One region of the Mesorhizobium sp. LMG17149 genome, then DNA from elsewhere that is predicted to be linked to it. Evidence: riboswitches for the same ligand, from Rfam matches in the RefSeq annotation. Region 1 holds a riboswitch; each other region holds the start of a gene.
What was found. Region 1 has a riboswitch for cobalamin ahead of bluB (5,6-dimethylbenzimidazole synthase). Riboswitches for the same ligand answer to the same signal wherever they lie in the genome.
Positions count from the first base shown of each region.

Region 2: another riboswitch for cobalamin. It lies ahead of NP945_RS03440 (ABC transporter ATP-binding protein); the one in region 1 lies ahead of bluB (5,6-dimethylbenzimidazole synthase).
Region 3: another riboswitch for cobalamin. It lies ahead of NP945_RS23585 (CbtB domain-containing protein); the one in region 1 lies ahead of bluB (5,6-dimethylbenzimidazole synthase).

Region 1 covers NZ_JANIFL010000002.1:495,082-502,199, forward strand. The annotation lists gene NP945_RS05645 (pirin family protein) at 1-494, opposite strand, end outside; gene NP945_RS05650 (DUF2277 domain-containing protein) at 534-800, opposite strand; gene NP945_RS05655 (exodeoxyribonuclease VII small subunit) at 911-1,162, opposite strand; gene NP945_RS05660 (histone deacetylase family protein) at 1,166-2,092, opposite strand; cobalamin riboswitch at 2,214-2,394, shown strand; partial or broken gene bluB (5,6-dimethylbenzimidazole synthase) at 2,454-3,071, shown strand; gene NP945_RS05670 (hypothetical protein) at 3,194-4,177, opposite strand; gene NP945_RS05675 (TetR/AcrR family transcriptional regulator) at 4,465-5,073, opposite strand; gene NP945_RS05680 (MFS transporter) at 5,195-6,418, shown strand; gene ribB (3,4-dihydroxy-2-butanone-4-phosphate synthase) at 6,567-7,118, opposite strand, start outside.
Region 2 covers NZ_JANIFL010000002.1:39,450-46,567, forward strand. The annotation lists gene NP945_RS03430 (iron ABC transporter permease) at 1-35, opposite strand, end outside; gene NP945_RS03435 (ABC transporter substrate-binding protein) at 171-1,118, opposite strand; gene NP945_RS03440 (ABC transporter ATP-binding protein) at 1,168-1,956, opposite strand; cobalamin riboswitch at 2,118-2,325, opposite strand; gene NP945_RS03445 (AraC family transcriptional regulator) at 2,581-3,414, shown strand; gene NP945_RS03450 (DSD1 family PLP-dependent enzyme) at 3,419-4,558, opposite strand; gene NP945_RS03455 (D-arabinono-1,4-lactone oxidase) at 4,558-5,835, opposite strand; gene NP945_RS03460 (MFS transporter) at 5,849-7,036, opposite strand.
Region 3 covers NZ_JANIFL010000010.1:217,012-224,129, reverse strand. The annotation lists tRNA gene NP945_RS23615 (tRNA-Leu) at 49-133, shown strand; gene mgtE (magnesium transporter) at 324-1,742, shown strand; gene NP945_RS23605 (MerR family DNA-binding transcriptional regulator) at 1,900-2,286, shown strand; gene NP945_RS23600 (isoprenylcysteine carboxylmethyltransferase family protein) at 2,603-3,079, opposite strand; gene NP945_RS23595 (heparan-alpha-glucosaminide N-acetyltransferase) at 3,076-4,074, opposite strand; gene NP945_RS23590 (MFS transporter) at 4,297-5,496, shown strand; cobalamin riboswitch at 5,562-5,759, shown strand; gene NP945_RS23585 (CbtB domain-containing protein) at 5,795-5,974, shown strand; gene NP945_RS23580 (CbtA family protein) at 5,990-6,781, shown strand; gene cobU (bifunctional adenosylcobinamide kinase/adenosylcobinamide-phosphate guanylyltransferase) at 6,774-7,118, shown strand, end outside.

The DNA.
Region 1 (7,118 bases):
GCATCGATCTCGGGAAGCCTGAGCGCTCCTGTGTTCTCGAACACAGGAGCCACCTCTTCCTTGTCGTCCGGCAGCGCCAGCCATGTCTGCAGGCCGGATACCGACATCGGCGCGCCACGCAGTTCCTCCGGCGTACGCTCCGAATGGACGATGCCGCGGCCGGCGGTCATCAAATTCACGTCGCCGGGCTGAATGACCATTTCGGTGCCGAGTGAATCGCGATGCCGGATCTTGCCGTCGAACAGATAGGTGACCGTCGACAGGCCGATATGCGGATGCGGACGGACGTCGAGCGCCTGGCCGGCCCGCAGGATGGCAGGACCCATGCGGTCGAAGAAGATGAACGGCCCGACCAGCCGCCTTTTTGCCGTCGGCAGGGCACGGCGCACCTGAAAACCACCGATGTCCTTGGCGTTCGGAATGACCATCAATTCGATCTGGTCGCTGGCAAAGGCGTCGCCTGCCTCAGGGTCTTTCCCGGGGAAGAAGCTCATGGACTCTCCTTGTCGGCCGTCGAAGGCCGCCTGGCCGCGTCAGGCAAAGCGAATGGCCGCCTTTGCCCGCAGCTTGGCCGCCACCTCTTCGCGATTACGCGGATGCTGATGGGTTTCCAGGGAATCGAGCAGTTCGCGCGCCGAGGCCGCGATGGCTTCGACGGCATGGTCGAAGGCGTGCTGGTTCTGCTTCGAGGGCCGCGTCGTTCCGCTCAGCTTGCGGACGAACTGAAGAGCCGCGTCGCGCACCTCGTCAGGGGTTGCCGGCGGATCAAAATTGAACAGGGTCTTGATGTTTCTGCACATCGCTTCCGTATCTCCTCTTGTCCTTGAGCTGTTTCAATCGGGACGAGTTATATCCTCGATCATGATCATGTCCAAAAACCGGTGAGGCGAGCCTATGTTCGGACCGGGCCTCAATCCGCGTCGAGCGGCTCCGTTCCGACCGGCTTGCCGTCGCGCGACAGCCTGATCTTCTCGACCTTGTCCTCGGCGGCCTTCAGCAGCCGGTCGCAATGCGCCTTCAGCGCCTCGCCACGTTCATAGATCTTGATCGACTGGTCGAGCGGCACGTCGCCACGCTCCAGATCATCGACGATCTTCTCCAGCGCATCGAGTGCCTGCTCGAAGCTCATCGCCTTGACGTCTTCGTTGGTCTCACCAGCCATCATTCATCCTTTCATCAGTCGCCCGACATGGGCGGCGACCGAAAATGCCAATCCCTGCAGATCGTAGCCGCCCTCGAGCAGGCTGACGAGCCGGTTGCCGCTGTGGCGTGCCGCGCGCTGCATCAGCTGGCCGGTCGCCCAATCGAAATCATCCTCGGTCAGATTGATCTCGGCCAGCGGATCGCGGTGGTGCGCGTCGAACCCCGCCGAAATGATAATCAGGTCGGGCGCGAAATTGTCGAGCGCGGGCAGGACGCGCGACAGGAAGGCATCGCGAAACACCTCGCTGCCAGTCTGCGGCGCCAGCGGCGCGTTGACGATGTTGCCGGCGCCCGTTTCGTTCTTCGCTCCGGTGCCGGGATAAAGCGGCATCTGGTGTGTCGAGCAATAGAGCACCGACGGATCGTCCCAGAAAATATCCTGCGTGCCATTGCCGTGATGCACGTCCCAGTCGACGATGGCAACGCGCTCGACACCGTGTTTCTTCTGCGCATAGCGCGCCGCGATCGCCGCCGTGTTGAACAGGCAGAAGCCCATGGCGGTGGTCTTTTCGGCATGATGGCCGGGCGGCCGGGCGGCGACGAAGACGTTGTCGGCGCGGCCCGAAAAGACGTCATCGACGGCGGCGTTGGCGGCGCCGATCGCGGTGATCGCCGCTTGCCAGCTCTTCGGACTGGCAGTGGTGTCGGCATCGATGCGGGCAATCCCCTCGTCGGGAATGGCGGCGCGCACGCGGGCGACGAAATCGGCGGGATGCGCGTAGAGGATGGTGGCCTCGTCGCCTTCCGGCGCCTGGATACGATCGAGCCCGGCAAAGGCTTCCTCATCGAGCACGCGCTCGATGGCACGCAAGCGGTCGGGCCGCTCGGGATGTCCGGGCGGCGTGAGATGCTCGAGGAAGATCGGATGGGTGTAGAGACGGGTGGTCATCGTCCTAATCTAGTGACCCGGATCGACAAAGGCCATGCACGGGCGGCCGATGACTGGGGAAAATCGCGACTGCGTCCATTCGCGTCGCCGCAGGCATTGGCGTCCTCAGCACTTCGGCGTAAGGTTTTTGGTACTGCCTGGTGCCCGCCGCAAGCGGGAGAATCGGGAACACGGTTGAATTCCGTGGCGTGCCCAACGCTGTGAGGAGGACCGCGCCGGTAAATGCCACTGTCGATGACGGGAAGGCACCGGACGCGGGTTGATCCCAAGCCAGAAGACCGGCCTGGCAGGCATCGTCATCCGCATGGTCAGGCGGATGATATCAATTGCAATCGCAAGGGGACAAGCGATGCCGGAACACATGACCGCTGCCATTGACGATGGATTTGACCAGGATGCGCGCGATGCGGTCTATCGCGCCATGTTCACGCGGCGCGACGTGCGCAGCCATTTCCTGCCCACCGCGATCGATGACGACGTGCTGGCGCGGCTGCTGCTTGCTGCCCATCACGCGCCATCGGTCGGCTTCATGCAGCCATGGAATTTCATTGTCATTCGTGACATCGAGCGACGGGCGGAGGTGCGCGACCTGTTCCTGGCCGCGCGCGAACAAGAACTGCCGGCGATCGAGGCGGAAAAACAGGCGCTGTACCGCAAGCTCAAGCTGGAAGGCATCTGCGAAAGCGCGCTCAACATCTGCATCACCTGCGATAGGCAGCGCTCGAAGGGTTCGCCGCTGGGACGCTGGCACAATCCGGAGATGGATCTCTACAGCACCGTCTGCGCGGTGCAGAATTTCTGGCTGGCCGCGCGTGCCGAGGGCGTCGGTGTAGGCTGGGTGAGCATCATCGAAGCGCAGGCGCTAAAGCGGCTGTTGGCCATTCCGGACCACGTAACGCCGATCGCCTATCTCTGCGTGGGCCGTGTTTCCGAGTTCGCTCCCAAACCGGACCTTGAAACGCATGGCTGGGGACGGCGGCTGCCGCTGCCGGAGCTGATCATGAGCGAGACCTTTTCCGGGCAAGGCGAGACACAGCTCAAATCCACCGTGGCGCGCCTCAACACCGTTTCTGCCTCACCAGACATCACCCGCCCGGCCGATCAGGGTGTGGCGCCGGCCGTAGCCCAGCGCGAACCGCCGAAGGAGGCGAGCGCCTTGTCCTTGAGCTCCCTGAACTTCGACGACGCCTCGGCCAGCCGGGCGTCCCAGGCCGGATCCGGCACCTGGCCCGCGATGGTCTTGAAATAGACCTGCATCAGGCAGGCGATGGCGAAGGGTTCAATGAACGCCGCCTTGAATGCCCAGGCGAAGACGATGGCGAGCACAAAAGCCCAGCCGGCGAGCTGGCCAGGCATCAGGAACAGAATCGCGCCGGCAGGCGCCAGCATCATTAGAAAGATGATGAACGACACGCCCCACATGATGACCGCCAGCCAGACGGCGTTCTTGACCATGACCTTGCCGTTCTGGGCATAGAGCACGACGCCCTGGCGCGCCGTCTCGAAGGGCGAGGCTGAATTGATGCGGATGTTGTAGCCGAGGATGATCTCGTCGACATAGGTCAGCGACAGGCGGATCACCGTGTTGATGAAGGAGACCAGGCCGCTCAGGCCCGGTATCGGCAGGAAGGCGGCGATGCCGCCGAGCAGGCCGGTGATGGCGCGGATGGCGCCCTTGACGAGTTGGTCGACGACGAAAAGGATGTTGGCCTCGGCGAAACGCTGGGTCACGATATCCCTGGCATAGGCGATCTGGTCCTGACCGCCGGGAATGTCGCGGCCGTCGATCAGATGAACCATGACGGCGATGTGGCCGGCCTTGACGACATAGAGGATGTATTCGCGGATCCAATACACAGCGATCGAGACGAGGCCAAACCCGACCACGCCGCCCCACAGGGCAAAGGACATGGGCCCGTCGGGATCAGTGGAGATATGGCCGACGCCATAGCCGACCGAGGCGCCGGTGCCCGTCGCCATAATGTAGGCCAGCGTGATGCCGAAATAGACGAGCATGCGAAAGACGATGAACGGCCAGGTCCGCATCATGATGGACACCGACCGGCCGATCTCAAAATCCCACATGTGCCCCGAATCTCCGCCTCAGAGATGGTGGAAGAGGATGGACTCAACCCGGCGATTGTCAATTGCCGGCCCTGACGCCAAAGGGCAACGAATTCGGGCTAACGGGTTTCTTCGGAGCCTTCGCCGGCGCGTAGGCTGACGGAGCATCAAACGAAAAACCCGCCTGTGCGGCGGGTCACTGGCGCAAATCAGCACCATGGACGAATATGTACCTTAGCTGAGGTCACCGAGTCAAGAAAAAATTCCTATCGGGAACAGCTGCCGGCACGAAAGCTCCGGTGGGAACTTCAATTCGACTGCGGGTCCGGCTTCTTGAGCAGGCCTTCGAGCAGTTGCTTGAACGCCGTCACCACCTTCTTCGACGTCGCTTCGGGGTCGCTCGAATTGGCGATCCGTTGCGCTGCCTGGCTGCTCGCTCCGTTGATCAGTCGCGAGGCCGTCTCGGGGTCGAGGCTGGAGACAACGACCCCCTCCTCCTGCAGCGCGGTCAGATGGTCGGTCATTGAAGCGATGCACGCACTGCAATTCGGCCATTGCGCTGGATCCCCCAGCACGGCCGGGCCATCCCGGAACATGATGCGCTGGATTTCCGGCTCCAGCGCCATCTCGATATAGGTCGAGCACTCGTCGACGAAATGTTGCCAGCGGGTCGGCGCTCTCGACGCGACCTCATTGATGCGCGCCGCCATCTCGCCGTCAATCTGGGCTATGACCGCCTGCAGCAGCCCCTTCTTGTCGCCGAAATGATGATAGAGCGCGCCGCGCGTCAGCCCGGCCGAAGCGGTGAAATCATCCATCGAGGCTTCCGCATAGCCTGTTGTGCCGAAGGCATGACGGGCCGCCGCGATCAGCTTGGCGCGCGTCTCGGCGATCATCTCCTTGCGGGGTCTGTGCATGGCTTCTGGCCCTATTCACATACGCAACGTATGCCAATTGACATACGCGACGTATGGTCTATTTAATGATCATACGCTCCGTATGTAATTGTCCAATCGTCCTTTGTCGAGGAACCAACCGATGCAAAATCCCTACGCGGAAATCTTTCGTGCCCCCGGAGCCAAGGGCTTTGCGGCCGCCGGCTTCATGGCGCGCCTGCCGATCGCCATGGCGCCCATCGGCATCGTGGCGATGCTGTCGCAGACGCGTGGCGAATACTGGCTGGCCGGAGCCGTCTCGGCGACATACGCGCTGGCCAACGCCTTCGTCGCGCCGCAGATATCGAGACTGGTGGACCGCCTGGGCCAGACACGAATCGTCGTGCCCACCACCATCATCGCGGTGCTGGCTTTCGCGGTCCTGATAGCGGCGGCCAACCAGGACTGGCCGGTTTGGACGCTGTTCGTATCGGCACTGCTGGCCGCCGCCATGCCAAGCATACCTGCGATGGTGCGCGCGCGCTGGACGGAGATTTTCCGGGGGCGGCCGCAGATGAACACCGCATTCGCCTTCGAGTCCGTGGCCGATGAACTGGTCTATATCGCCGGGGCATCGCTATCGGTCGGCCTGAGTGCCGCCCTATTCCCGGAAGCCGGCGTTCTGGTGAGCACATTATTTCTCGCATTCGGATCAGCGGCCTTCATCCTGCAACGCTCGACCGAGCCCCGGGTGCGGCCGGTCGACCATAACTCAAGCGGCTCGGCGATCCGCCTGCGGCCGGTTCAGATCATCACCCTCGCCCTGATCTTCATCGGTGCAACCTTCGCGACGACGGAAGTGACCACCGTGGCGATCACCAAGGAGCTTGGCCAGCCGGGCGCCGCCAGCCTCGTCATCGGCGTTTATGCGCTGGGATCGTTCGTACTCGGCATCGTCGTCGGCGCGCTCAGCCTGAAGGCGCCGCTGCAACGCCAGCTGGCCATCGCAGTCGCCCTCGTCGCGCTCGGCACGCTGTTGCCGCTCACCGCCGACACCGTGCCACTGCTGGCGCTGACCGTGTTCATCAGCGGTGTGGCGATCTCGCCGACCTTCATCACCGCGTTCGGCCTGATCGAGCGGCATGTGCCGGAAGCGATGCTGACCGAAGGCATCACCTGGGTCATGACCGGCATCGGCATCGGCATGGCGCTGGGCTCGTTCGCGGCCGGCGCGATGGTGGATGCGTTCGGCGCCCAGAGCGGGTTCTGGGTGTCGGTGGCTTCAGGCACGATCGCACTGGCCACGGTGCTGCTCGGCCAACGCAGCCTTGCCACGACTGAGTGCGAGATGGACGGATGCGAAGCAGCCGCCGTTCCGGCCGAGTGACCGCCAGGATATGTTGAGATTCAGGTCAGGCCGAGTCGAAAATGATGGATTTCGAGAACCGGAGCGCAGCGGACTTTCCGGTCCGTGAGCACCGGAAGCGCAGAAAGCCGTCATTTGCAGGCCGGCCTCACCTGAATATCGATATATCCTAGAGGATCTCGGTCTTGGCGATGTGGATGCCAAAACCTTCGAGGCCGACATAGTGGCGTTCGCGCGAGGCGATCAGGTTGATCGAGGAGATGCCGAGATCCTTGAGGATCTGCGCGCCGAGCCCGATCTCGCGCCACTCGTTTTCGCGGCGGCGGGCCTCTTCGTGATCCTCGCGGTCGCCGCTTGCCGGTCGTTTGCGCTCCTGATGCGCAACGCCGACGGAGCCTTCTCTGAGATAGACGATGACACCGCGCCTGCGCTCGCCCATTGCCTTCATGATGGCGTCGAGCCGGTGGCTGGTGCCGAACACATCGGTCACCACATCCTCCGAATGCAGGCGCACCGGGACCTCCTCGCCGTCACGAATGTCGCCGAAGACGATGGCGACGTGGTGCATGGAGTCCCACGGCAGCGTGTAGGTGAAGACCTGGGCCTTGCCGCCGAGCGTGTCGATTTCCGAGCAAGCGACGCGTTCGACCAGAGTTTCCTTACGTTGCCGGTAGGCGATGAGGTCGGCAACCGAAACCTGCTTCAGCCCATGCTCCTCGGC
Region 2 (7,118 bases), 460 kb from region 1:
GCGAGAGCAGCGATCGCCGCCGCTCCCACCAGCATGGCCAGTGCGAATGCCGGATGGCGCAAACCTGGAAATGCGTCGTGTCTGTCAGGACGCGTGCGACGCACTTCCAGGATCTTTTGCTCATGCATGTCGTTGCCCCAAAACCGCTGCGCACTTTTGGGCGACAGGCATCAAAACGCTTCCGGATGCATGGCCTTGGCGATTTTGTCGATCGCTTCGATATTGGCGGGTCCGGGTGTCAGTTCGGCATAGCGCAGGGCGACGAAGCGCTCGTTCTTGACCGCGTCCGTCTCTTTCATGGCCGGATGGACCTTCAGGAAATCGAGCAGCTTCTTGTAGCCGCCGCCATCCTGGTAATCGAGCAGGATGAGGAATTGCGGATTGCGCGACGCCACCGTTTCCCAGTCCATGTTGCCCCAGCTGGTGTCCATGTCGGCCATGATGTTGTCGCCGCCGGCGGCTGATATCATGGCGCTGGGGATGGCGAACTTGCCTGCGGTGAACGGTTTGTCCTCGCCGGAATCATAGAGAAACACTCGCGTTGCCTTGCCGTTGCCGACCTTGGCGGTGATGTCGGCGAGCCGCGTCTTCCAGCCGGCAACAAGCTTCTCCGCCTCGGCCTCCTTGCCGAAGATCTTGCCCAGCTTTTCGACGTCGCCATAGAGCAGGTCCATCGAGGCGGCTGGACGGCTCTTGTCGAGATGGACGCAGCTTTCCGTCAGCACCAGCGTCTTGATGCCGTGCGGGGCAAGCGTATCGGGTGTCACCTCGCCGCCCGGCTTCATGCCGTAATACCAGCCGGCGAAGAAGAAATCCGGCTCGACCGCGACGAGGTTTTCGAGCGTCGGATATTTCGGCGCCAGTTCCGGGATCGAACCCTGCTCGGCCTTGAATTCGGGACCCACCTTGTACCATCCGGTGATGCCGGTCAGGCCGACGATCGACGGCTGCAGTTTCAGCGCGAAAGCCATCTCGGCCATGTTGAGATCCTGGATGACGGCGCGCTTCGGCGGTGCATCGAAGGTCAGCGGCTTGCCGCAGCTGTCGACCGTGACCGGGAAGGCCAGGGCTGTCGAGGCCAGCAGCGAGAGGACAAGCGAAAGGGCCAGGCGTTTCACGGGTTTGCTCCTTGTGGATGGGATTGGGTCGACTACGAAATGGCTTCAATCACGTCGGCGGCGCGGCACGGTTCGGCACATCGAACACCGTCAGTTCGCGGTCTTCGGTCGGATGGCGCAGACGCAGCACATCGATGCCGAAAATCTCGCGGATCAGCTTTTGGGTCAGCGCTTCGCGCGGTGCGGCGAGCGCTTGCAGACGGGCATGGTTCATCACCGCCACCCTGGTGGCGAACGGTGCCACCAGCGCCAGATCGTGCAGCACCGCGATCACCGTCATCTCGAAGCCTGCCACGAGGTCGAGCAGTTCGCCGCGGGCACGCGGGTCGAGATGGTTGGTCGGCTCGTCGAGGAACAGGATTTTTGGCTGCTGGGCGATGGCGCGCGCAAGTTGGGCGCGCTGGCGCTCGCCGCCCGACAGCGAGCCGATGGTGCGGCCAAATAGCGGCAGCAGGCCGGTCCGGCGCAGTGCATCGACGACGATCTCGCGCTCCTCGCTCCTACGCCGCAGCCCGGCGTGCGGAACCCGGCCAAGCTCGACATAGTCGATCACCGCCAGCCGCGGATCGGGCTGGTCGGTCTGGCCGACCACGGCAATGTGCAGCGCCCGTTCGGCGGCTGAAATCCTGTCCAGGCGGCGCCCGCCGAGCTTCACCTCGCCGGAGCTCGGACGCAGCATGCCCGACAGCATGCGCAGCAGCGTCGTCTTGCCGGCGCCGTTGGGACCGATGATGGCAAGGCGATCGCCGGCGGCCACCGAGAAGCTGACCGCCTGAACCAGATCCCGCCCATTCGCCGTGACGCAGAGGTCACGGGCTTCGAGAAGCGCTACGGTCATCGGCTGCTGCCCGCCGGCTTGCCGGGACGGCAAAGCGTATATACGACGATGCGATGGATGGAGCCGTCCAACTTTCCGTCACTTTCCAAAACTGGCGACGGAAGGAAGCTGGCGAACCGGCCGACAAGACCGGGATTCGCGTTTCCTCCCGGCACACCCCGTCCGGTCAACTCAGTGATGGCAGGTCTCCTGGCTCACGGGTCGTTGCGCCATCCAGCCTTCCCAGCCTTGCCGGCCAGTGGCATTCACGGATTTTGCTCGCCGCTTACAGTTGCGGGGGCAGCCACGGTCTCGACCTGAGCAGGCCTCACCGTGTTCCCTTTTCACCCCTCGCCTTTCGACTCGGGGACCATCACCGCTTCAGCGTAGATTTGCGCCGATCGCTTCGCAATGGATTTCTCGGACGGAGTGGTGGGCCAGCTAAGGGAAACAGGCATCGCATGCTCTCTTTATGTAATAATATAACATACCTAAGAGATGACGCCGGTCGCTGTCAAGCGAAAGCTCATGGGGCGGTTGGCCGGATGGCGACCGGCATCGGCGCAGATTGCACGGGATGCGCAATTTCGATCAAACTGGCCGCGCCAGGAAACGGCAGGATGATCTGGCCAATGCGAGGAGAAAATGGACCCGACCGAGAAAGCGCTGTGGTTCGTCGAAAGCCATCTGCCGGAGGCGATCTCGCTTGATGATGTCGCGCAAAGCAGCGGCGTGTCGCGTTTTCATGTGACGCGCGCCTTCGGCGCCGCCACCGGCCGGTCGGTGATGGGCTACATGCGCTCACGCCGGCTGACCGAGGCGGCGCGCAAGCTGGCGGGCGGGGCGCCCGACATCCTCGCCGTCGCGCTCGACGCCGGCTACAACTCGCATGAGGCGTTCACCCGTGCCTTCCGCGATCAGTTCGGCACCACGCCGGAACTGGTGCGCGCGCAGGGCACACTCGACAAGCTCGACCTCGTGGAGCCGATCCTGATGGACCAGTCCCTCCTCACCAATCTCGAACCGCCGCGTTTCGAGACCAGCCGGCCGTTCCTGATCGCCGGCCTCGGCGAACGCTACAGCTGCGAAACCAGCGCCGCCATCCCGATGCAGTGGCAGCGCTTCGGCCCCTATATCGGCAACATTCCGGGCGAGACCGGCGACGTCGCCTATGGCGTCTGCGTCAACGGCGACGATGCCGGCAATTTCGACTACATCGCCGGCGTCGAAGTGTCTGACTTCTCCGACCTGCCCAGGGACTTCTACCGGGTGCGGGTGCCGGCGCAGAAATATGCGGTCTTTGCCCACCGCGAACACATCTCGACCATCCGCCGGACGGTCAACACGATCTGGAACAAATGGCTGCCGGCCTCCGGGCATGAGATCGCGGACGCGCCGGAATTCGAACGCTACGGCCCCGAATTCGACCCGCGCAGCGGCAAGGGCGGGCTGGAGATCTGGATACCGGTGAAGGCGTAGTCGGTCAGGCCATCGGCAACGCCGGCCAGCGATCGGCGATCCGGCCGCCGGAAAACACCGCGATCGACCCGAACTGCTGCAGCACGGCTTCGCTCTGCGTCGGCCTTAGAAACGCGTAGTCGCCGGGCTTTGCGGTCGCGTCGGCGGGCAAGCCCATGAATTGCTGGTTGGAGGACAGGCCGAGCAGCCCGTTCGCCTTCATGCCTTCTGGGAAGACCGGCTCGGCCATCCACTTGCCGCCATAGAGGTAGCAACCCTTGCGCGGGAACCGGCCGAGCGCCTGCAGCAGGCGAGTGACGGCCGGCGGGCCGGGCAGCATCGGCTCGACCATTTTCAGGATCGGCGTGGCGATGAAGGCCGCCGGCTGGAAGCCGTCGAGGCCTGGCGTATCGAAGTCGCTGGGCAGCACAAAGGCCGAGCCCATCGAGACCTCATTGGCCGCGCCGCCATGATGAAGCAGCGCGGTCTTGCTGCCGCCGATGTTCAGGATGCGGCGCTGGTCGGCGCCGAGACAGGCGACGAACGCCGAGGCCTGCGCCGACGCCTTGGCCAATGCCTTTGCCGGTCCGCCGAAAAGACCGGGAATGAGCGGCGCATGCGCCTCGTAGGCCATGACGCCTTCGCAATGCAGCCGGGCCGGCAACGCGCTCAACGCCTTCGACAAGGCCTCAGGACTGGCGAACCCGCCGCGATGCAGCCCGACATCGATCTCGAAAGCGATGCGCAGGCCGATGCCGAGTTCGTCTGCCAGCGCGCCATATTCCGCCTGTCTCTCCTCGCTGTCGACCAGCCAGCAGACGTGCGACCAGTCGGTATCGGCTTTCACCAGCGCCGCCCTTGCCGCGCCGATCGGCATCGGCTTGCCGTAGAGCAGATCGGCATCCGGGAACGCCTTCAGCACCGCCTCGCTGATCGGCGGGTGGAAGGTCATGAAGCGCTCACTGCCAAGCGCCTTGCCGATATACGCAAGCAGCGGCAGGCAGGCGAGCGATTTGTCGACCAGCCGCACCGCCAGCCCGGGATAGAGTCTGCCCTTCACCAGGGCAATATTGCCGTCCAGCCGGTCGCGATCGAGCAGCAGGCAGGGTTGGAAGATGCCGGCTTCCTTCAGCGCATCCGAGAGGGTGGAAAAATAGGTGCTCATCATTCGATGCCGAACAAGCCGGCCATGTAGGGGGAGACGAAGCGGTTTTGCGGATCGATGTCGCGGCGCACCGCCATGGCATCGTCCCAGCGCGGGTAGAGCTTTTTCAGATCCGCCGCTTTCAGGCTGTGCATCTTGCCCCAATGCGGCCTGCCGCCATATCTGCGGAAGATCGGCTCTGCCGCCCGCATGAACGGCAGAGGATCGTTCGCTGCATCATGGTGGATGGCGATGGAGCAGGTCAGCCTGTTGTAGAATGGCGAAAGCCAGAACTGGTCCGGCGCGACCGAGCGCACCTCCATCGGGAAATAGACCTCGGGAAAACGCTTCTCGGTCAGCTCGATGATCTCGGCCAGCGCCTTCGGCCCTTCCTCGAACGGCAAATGATATTCCATCTCGTTGAACTTGGTCTGCCGGTCGCTGGCATAGACGTTGAGCCAGTCCTGCACGTAGTCCTCGGCGGGAAATCTGGCGGCCGCCGAACGGATCAGGCGGCCACGCAGCGATGGCAGCCAGGCAAGTGCGGTGCGCAGCCTGCGCAGTGTCCTCAAACCCGACTCGTCCTCTTCCGGCGGCCGTGCGGTGGGTGCGGCGGCGCTGAAATCGCTGGCGATGAACTGCGCATAGCCGGAAAACGGAATGTAGTAGAATTCGGCCGAGCGATGCGCGGCCATCATCGCCTCGAAATCGCGCAGCATCTCAGTGATCGGCAGCACATATTTGCGGCGGCGCAACCGGTAGGTCGCGATGTTGTTCAGCGTCACTTCGGTGAGCACGCCGAAGGCGCCGAGCGCGACACCGATGGCATGGATCATGTCCTGATCCCCTGCCCGCTTGAAGTCGCGGACCTTGCCAAGCCCGTCGACGATCTGCACCGTCTCCAGCTGCGTGTGATAGGCGCCGAGCGTCGGTCCCGAGCCATGCGTGGCGGTACCCAGCGCGCCGCCGATCGCCTGGCGGTCGATGTCGCCCATGTTGGGCAGGCCCTGGCCAATGCCTTGCAGGATGCGCATCAGCGGGCCGAGCCGGGTCCCTGCCCGCACCCGCGCCCGATGTGTTTCGGCGTCGTGCGAGACCAGCCCTTCCAGCCTCTCCAGGGACAGGATCGTGCCTTGCGATTTCACCAGCGGCGTGAAGGAATGACCGGCACCGGCGACGCGCACCGGGCCAGGCGCGGTCCGGACGAGATCACCGAGTTCACCGGCATCGCCGGGGCTGGCGATCAGCTTGGGCTCGGCGCTTACAAAGCCCGACCAGTTGCTCCAAATGTTAGACATGCCACCTCCCCGCTCAGGCAACCGCACGACGGTGACGCGACACAAGGACGAAGAGACCGAGCAGCGCCACGCTGGCGACCGCGCTGGCGGCGGCGAATTCCGGAACTGGCCGGAAATCCTTGCCATCGATGAGCAGCGACGCCGCGATCGGCCCGATCGCCAGGCCGAACAGCTGGGCTGCCGGCACCAGCAGCACGGCGGTGCGCGTCTCGTCGGCGGTGATCGCCAGACGGATCTGGTAGGGCACGATGAACAGCAGGATAAAGCCCATGGCCAGGGCAGCGACCCAGAACGTCGTCAGGCCGGGGCTACTGGCAAGAACCAGGGAACTGACAAGCGCCACGACACCGATGACGGCGATGGTAGGGCGATAATCGATGCGCGCCTCGAACGCGGTCGCCGTCATCGCCCCCAGGACCTGCACCGCGAGGCTGGCCGAGACGATCAGGCCGACGGTGCGGCCATCGATGCCGTATTGCGCGCCTAGCGGCTCCAGGAAAGCCCAGACCGCGCCGAAGAACATGAAGTAGCAGAAGACCGACAACAGCGCGGTCATCGAGGGAACCGTCAGCACATTGGCCAAATTCTCTTCCTTGGGCAGGTCGGCATAGTCACCGGGTACGGTGAAAGCGACCGCCAGCGACACGACGCAGACGACGGCAAGAACGATGAAGCCGCCCGCCGACCCAGCGGCCGGGATGACATAGAGCGCCAGCAACAGGGCGAGCGCGCATTGCGCCAGCGTCTGCATGGTGACGAAATAGCCGCCGATGCGCTCGGCGCGCCGCGAGCGGGCGATCAGTTCGGTGGCGATGGCGACCAGACCGCCCTCGGCGAGCCCGGCCAGGGCGCGGGCCGCAATCAGCGTGCTAGCGCTCGCGGCATAGGCCGTCCACACATTGGCCAGCGCCAGCAGCAGCAGAAGGACGGCACTTTTCCAGCGCATGTGGTGCGCCGAAAGCAGCATCGCCACGACAGCCGAACCGATCGCAATAGCGATCATCTCGGCTGTGGCGACCAGCGCCAGTTCGTCGCCGCTGACATGGCCTTCAGTGTAGAGAGCTCCGAGCAGCACCGGCTGCAGGCCGAGGATGAGCAGGCCGACCGAACCGATCCACAAGGCCGAGGCGAGCTGCCAGCCGGTCGGATTGCCGACCAGCCAGTCGCCACTGCCTGCGTGGCCGGTATCTGTCGAAGCCAAAGGCGCCTCCCAACGTCCTTGCCGTGCGGCAAAAAAGCTGACAACCTGTCAGTATTTCAGAAACTGATACTTGATCATATTT
Region 3 (7,118 bases), on a different contig from region 1:
AACGATTTGCTACACGCCGCGAGCCGGTCGGTTCCGGCTCTACCACGTGCGGTCGTGGCGGAATTGGTAGACGCGCAGCGTTGAGGTCGCTGTGGGGCAACCCGTGGAAGTTCGAGTCTTCTCGACCGCACCATTTTCCTTCCCAGATCCCGATTGTGCAAGCTCCGCCCGCTGCGGGCCGGGCGCATTTCGTTTGATATTCCCGCGCTTTACGCCACTTTCTTTTTGAGCGTCGGATTCTCCCAAAACCGGTTTCCCCTTTGGGTCCGATGCTCTAGACCTGATTTGCACCTTTTCCGGGATTCTTGTGGCGGGAGGCGCTGGTGGAAGGCGAGCACGAACGGACGATTGGCGCCAGGGCCGCCGAGGAGCACCACGCCGACATCTATGGCGAGGACGGCGCCGTGCTTTCGTCCTTCCTGGCGCGGATTGGCGCGGCGATCGCCGACCGCGACACGCTGACCCTCAAGCATGAAGTCGACGACCTGCACCAGTCGGAACTCGGCGACCTGCTCGAGGCGCTGCATCCCGAACAGCGCCACGCGCTGGTCGAGCTCCTGGGCGCCGATTTCGACTTCTCCTCGCTGACCGAGGTCGACGAGGCGATCCGTATGGAGATCGTCGACAGTCTGCCCAATGCGCAGATCGCGCAGGCGGTACAGGAGCTCGATTCCGACGACGCCGTCTACATTCTCGAAGACCTCGAGAAGGAGGATCAGGACGAGATCCTGTCGCAGCTGCCGTTCACCGAGCGGATCAGACTGCGCCGCTCGCTCGACTATCCCGAAGAGACGGCCGGCCGCCGCATGCAGACCGAGTTCGTCGCGGTGCCGCCGTTCTGGACGATCGGCCAGACCATCGACTACATGCGCGACGACCAGAATCTGCCCGAGCGCTTCAGCCAGATCTTCGTCATCGATCCGAGCTTCAAGCTGCTCGGCGCCATCGACCTCGACCAGATCCTGCGCACCAAACGTTCGGTCAAGGTCGAGGAAGTGATGCACGAGACGCGGCACGCCATTCCGGCCACCATGGACCAGGAAGAGGCTGCACGGGAATTCGAGCAGTACGATCTTTTGTCGGCCGCAGTCGTCGACGAGAACGAACGGCTGGTTGGCGTTCTGACCATCGACGATGTTGTCGACGTCATACAGCAGGAGGCCGAAGAAGACTTGATGCGCATGGGCGGCGTCGGCGACGAGGAGCTTTCCGACAGCATCTTTTCGACCTCGCGCTCACGCGTTCCGTGGTTGCTGATCAACCTTCTGACCGCGTTCCTGGCGGCGTCGGTGATCAGTCTGTTCGACCGCACGATCGAACATATCGTCGCACTGGCGGTGCTGATGCCGATCGTCGCCGGCATGGGCGGCAATGCCGGCTCGCAAACCATGACCGTCACCGTGCGGGCGTTGGCGACCAGGGATCTCGACATCTACAATGCCGGCCGCATCATTCGCCGCGAGATGGGTGTCGGCTTCATCAACGGCATCGTCTTCGCCATCCTGATCGGCATCGTTGCGGCAGCCTGGTTCCGTGACCCCAATCTGGGCGGCATCATCGCGGCGGCGATGATCATCAACATGTTCGTGGCCGCCCTGGCCGGCATCCTGATCCCGCTGCTGCTCGATCGTTTCAAGGTCGATCCGGCGGTCGCTTCGGCAGTTTTTGTCACCACGGTTACCGACGTCGTCGGCTTCTTTGCATTTCTCGGCATAGCTACGTGGTGGTTCGGTGTGCCCTGAAGGCACGCCTTTTGGCTTAATTGACTTTTACGTAAATGCCATGCGAGGCTTGCGCGGGGCGCCATGTCGATTCCGGCATGGCATGGGTTTTGGTTCGGGACATAAGGGCGACGCCGGCATGGCGATCGCCCCTTGGTTTCGGCGTGCGGGAGTGGCAATGCGAGAATATTATTCGATCACCGAGTTGACCCGCGAGTTCGACGTGTCGACGCGGACGCTGCGCTTTTACGAGGACGAAGGGCTGGTGCAGCCGGTGCGGCGTGGCCGCACGCGGCTGTTTCGCCCCTCCGACCGGCACCTCATCCGTCAGATCATGCGCGGCAAGAGGCTTGGCTTCTCGATCAACGAAATCCGCGAGATCATCCAGATGTACAAGGAGCCGCCCGGCGAAGTCGGCCAGCTCAACCTGATGATCAAGCGCATCGAGGAAAAGCGCGAGGATCTCCGGCAGAAGCGCCGCGATCTCGAGGAGACGCTGGCTGAACTCGACCAGGCCGAGGAATCTTGTGTGGAGCGGCTGGTTGAGCTTGGCGTGAATACCTGAGCGGACTGGATTCTGTCGCGCGTTAGCGTTCGGAATTAGCGGAGACGTCTATTCCTTCGTCATCCTAGGGCGGAGCAAGGAGCGTAGCGACGCGGCGCAGACCCTAGGATCCATGCCATGACTGCAATGCACCGCGACGGCGCAGAACTTTGCTCCGCTGCACTCCTCGACCGAGGTCACGGCATGGATCCTAGGGTCTCCGCGACGGAGCTGCGCTCCTGCTTCGCCCTAGGATGACGAAGTTCGCAAGACTTAGGCTAATCGCCGAAGTGTGCACCTGTCAAACCTCTCCGCGATGGAAACCAGGGGCGCCAGCTCAGATCCAGCGGCGCACGCGTTTGGCGTAGTCGCGGTACTTCTTGCCGAATTTTGCCGCCAGCACCTTTTCCTCGCCTTCGATCGCCATTTTCTGCGTGGCATAGGCGGCGATGAATGCGAGCGGCAGGAACCACACGATGCCCGAGACAAAGGCGACCCCGATCAACAGCAGGGTGTTGGCCAGATACATCGGATTGCGGGTGATGCCGAAGGGACCCGTGGTGACCAGGTGATCGGGCACAGCGTTCGGGTTCAGCGTGGTCTTGGCGCGGACCATGGTGCGGATCGCGGTGACCCAGAGCGCGGCGACGGCAAACAGCGCCACCCAGCCGGTGGCGAAAAGAATATCGCCCAGGAGGTCACCGATCCAGGGCAGGGGATAGAGCAGGCCCAGCGCGATGCTGATGGCGATGGCGGCGGTGTAGATCAGCGGCGGCCACGGTATGAGCCCCGGCTTAGGCTGGTTCTCGGTCATTTGACCTCTTCCTCCATCAACTTGCTGTCGGTCTTGGCGGTACACATGCCGGCGAGATCGGACAGATGCGTCTTCCATTCCGCAGTCTGATCGTTGTTGTAGAGCCGATCAAGCGTTGCCTCGCCCTCGAGCGTATCGAGCATGCAGACACAGTAGCTCGTACAGAACTCGGTGTCGCGCGACTGCTCGCAGGACAGCTGGCAGGTTTTGAGGAAATTCACCTGCGGGGTTTCGACCTGTGCCGGCATGATCTGCGAGAACAGCCACATGCAGCCGATCAGCAATGGCTGGTGGATCAGGTAGAACGCCAGGCTGTGCCGGCCGATAAAGACCAGCGGGTTGGCCCAGCGACCGGGCGCCAATTCGGCAAGCCGGGCAAGTACGCCTGAACCGGCGGCGAGTTTCGTCATCGCGATGCCCGCAAGCACGGCGCCGAACCATGGAAACAACGGAACGTAGTCGTTGGAGCGTGGATTGTTCGCCGACAGGCCGACCCACCACAGCCATGGGTGATCGAACGCCTCGAGGCGCAGATAGACAGGCGCCGCGATGACGAGCGCGGCGACGACAAGCGTCAGCAGTGCCGGCAGCCGCAGAAAGGCGAGGCCGAGCAGGCTGGCCAGCGCGATCTCGTGCAAGATGCCGAAGAAGATGAATCCATCCGGCGTGGCGATACGGGTGACGACCGATATCGCGATCGCGGCTCCCGCGACCATGGCGAACCGCTTCCAGAAGCCGTTCCAGCGGATTTGTCGGCCATGGGCGAGGTACAGACTGACGCCGACCAGGAACAGGAAAGTCGAAGCGATGCAACGCGCGTAGATCTTCCACCAGCCGAAGGCGGTCAGGCCGGGATCGGTGTAGCCGAAGAACTCCAGATCCCAGGTGAAATGGTAGCTCGCCATGGCGATCAGCGCGATGCCGCGCACGATGTCGATGGCGACGATGCGCTTTGGTCGATCCGGAACGGGTGCGGTCGGCGTTTGGATGCTCATGGTCTCGCATTCTGATTCAGCCCCGCTGGAGGACTATCACGGTTGCCCCGGACAAAAGAAGACCGGCAACTCTGCCGACAACCCGGATCAGCCGCGGCATTGGGCCAGTGCAGGGAAGCCTTTGGCCGGCTTCGCTTTTGCCGGATGCGCGTCGGTTTCCTCTTATTGGCGCTGGGATCGCCACGTCAGATTTGACCCGGTGAATCTGCTTCGGGGAAAGCAATGTCCACCCATGTGCGCCATCCGATCTGGCTGCCGGCTCTCAAGGCCGCGGACGCGCGCACCTTCGCGTCGCTCTATGCGGTCGAATCCTTCGCCCGTGCCACGGTGTCGAGCGTCATCCCGATCCAGGCCTACGAGATCCTGCACAACGAGCAGATCGTGTCGATGCTCTACACAGTCGTGGCGATGCTCGGCCTGTCGGTGACATTGTTCATGCCGATGCTGATCCGCCGTTTTGCCCGGCGCTGGGTCTACACATCAGGCGCCTGCCTGCTGGCCGTCGGCTCGCTGTTCTTCGTCACCGACACGCTTGCCGGGCAACTGGCCGGCATGCTGTGCCGGGTGATGGGCGCCAGCGCGCTGTCGATCACGCTCAATCTCTACATCATGGACCACATCCGCAAGACCGACTTCATGCAGGCCGAATCGCTGCGCATGGCGTGGTCGATGCTGGCCTGGACCGGTGGGCCGACGCTCGGCATCTTCCTCTACACGCGCTTCGGCATCTATGCCGCGCATGGTGCGGTCGCGGTGTTCGCGTTTGCCCTGCTGGCGCTGTTCTGGACCTACCGCCTCGGCGACAACCAGTCTATCCGTCCGGGCAAGACGCGCCCCGTCAATCCGCTCGCCAATATCGGCCGCTTCGTGGCGCAGCCCAGGCTCAGGCTGGCTTGGCTGATCGCCTTCGGCCGCTCCTGCTTCTGGACGACGTTCTTCGTCTATGGGCCGTTGTTCATGGTCATCACAGGTGAGGGCAAGCTGGCCGGCGGCCTGCTGGTTTCGGCCGGCAACGCGCTGTTGTTCATGGCGATTTTCTGGGGCAAGGCAGGAAAGCGCTTTGGTGGCCGCGGGACCATGACATTCGCCTATTTCGCCATGTCGGCCGCGCTTTTGGCGGCGGGCTTCGTCGGCGAAACCGTGCCGCTGCTTACCGGCGCCTTCCTGCTCTGCGGTGCCTTCTTCACCATTGCGCTCGACGCCCTCGGCTCGACCGCCTTCATGCGCTCGGTGCGCTCCTATGAAAGATCTCAGATGGCAGCGGTCTACCGCACCTATCTCGACTTTTCCGAGTTGACGCCGCCGCTGGTCTATTCGGTGGCGCTGGCCTTCTTCGGCCTGGGCTCGGTGTTCGTCACGCTCGGTCTGCTGGCGGCGGTCTGCGGCTTTGTGACGTGGCGCTATCTGCCGAAATCACTTTGACCTTCATGGCGCATTCGCAATGGTCACCGGCGGAATTTGGTTTGCCGGAAGCGAGGATTCTGCCTATAGTCACCGCTGTCGCCGGTTCCATTTTGGAGCCAAGAGGGAATGCGGTGAGGGCGAATTTCGCCCAATGCCGTGGCTGCCCCCGCAACTGTGTGCGGTAGTCCTCTCCATAAACCACTGAGGATTTTTTCTTCGGGAAGGTGGGGAAGGACGCTGATCCGTGAGCCAGGAGACCTGCCGGCGACAGGAAACTGACTTCGATGCCCTCGGGTGGAGGGCGAAAGGACAAGACATGACTACCGCTTCCGTCTCCCTCGGCACCTCCGTCTCCTCGCAGTCGCGCTTCATGCAGCTCGCTCTTGCCGCGCTGCTCGGCGTTTTCGTGATGGGCTTTGTCGGCTTCTCGCATATCGATGCGGTCCACAATGCGGCTCACGACTATCGCCATTCGATGGCGTTTCCCTGCCACTGACGAGGGGCTGACATCATGAACCTGTTTCGCAACGTCGTGTTCATCGCGGCGATCGCAGGGCTCGTGGCCGGCGTCGTCCTCGCCTGCCTGCAAGCCTATGCCACCGTGCCGCTGATCCTGAAGGCGGAAGTCTACGAACAGGCGGGCGGCGGGCATCACCATGACCATGCCGCTCCGGCCGCAACGGATAGCAATGCCATGAGCACAACTGCACCGGCGGGAGATGCCATGAGCTCTGCTGCCCCGGCGGCGGAAGCCGCTCCGGCAGACGAAGGCTGGGCGCCGGCAGATGGTTTCGAGCGTTTCGCCTTCAGCGTGCTTGCCAACATTGTCACCGGCATCGGCTTCGCCTTGATCCTGGTCGCGGTCTCCGAATTCGCCGGCGGCATCGGTGGCTGGCGCCAGGGCGTGTTCTGGGGCCTGGCCGGCTTCGCCGTGTTCACGCTGGCGCCTGGCCTCGGCCTGCCGCCGGAACTGCCGGCCATGCCGGCCGCCGATCTCACCCAGCGCCAGATCTGGTGGTGGGCGACGGTGGCGGCGACCGCCGCCGGTCTCGGCCTGATCGCGTTCCGCAAGTCGCTGCCGCTGGCGATCCTTGCCGTCCTGCTGATCGTCGCGCCGCATGTTGTCGGTGCGCCGCAGCCCGGCAGTTACGAGACGGCGATTCCGGAAGGGCTGCATCACCAGTTCGTGGTGGCGGTGACCGTGACCAATCTGGTGTTCTGGCTGGTGCTCGGCGCCGTCGTCGGTGTGGTGCGTGGCCGCTTCACCGGCACCGCGACCAGCCTGCGCGACAGCTTTGCCTGATCGCAAGACACTGACCTTCCTCATCGGCGGTGCGCGCTCCGGCAAGAGCGCGCACGCCGAAATTTTGGCGACCGCCTTGCCGCCGCCCTGGACCTATATCGCCACGGCGCAAGCCTATGATGACGAGATGCATGAACGCATCGCGTTGCACCGATCGCGGCGCGGCGAAGGCTGGACGACCATCGACGCACCGCTCGATCTCTCCGGTACGCTTGCCGCCTTGCCGGAGGATCGGCCGGTGCTTGTCGACTGCCTGACGCTGTGGCTGACCAACCACATGCTGGCTGAACACGATTTCGAGCTGGAATGCCGGCGATTGGCGGAGGTGCTGTCGCGG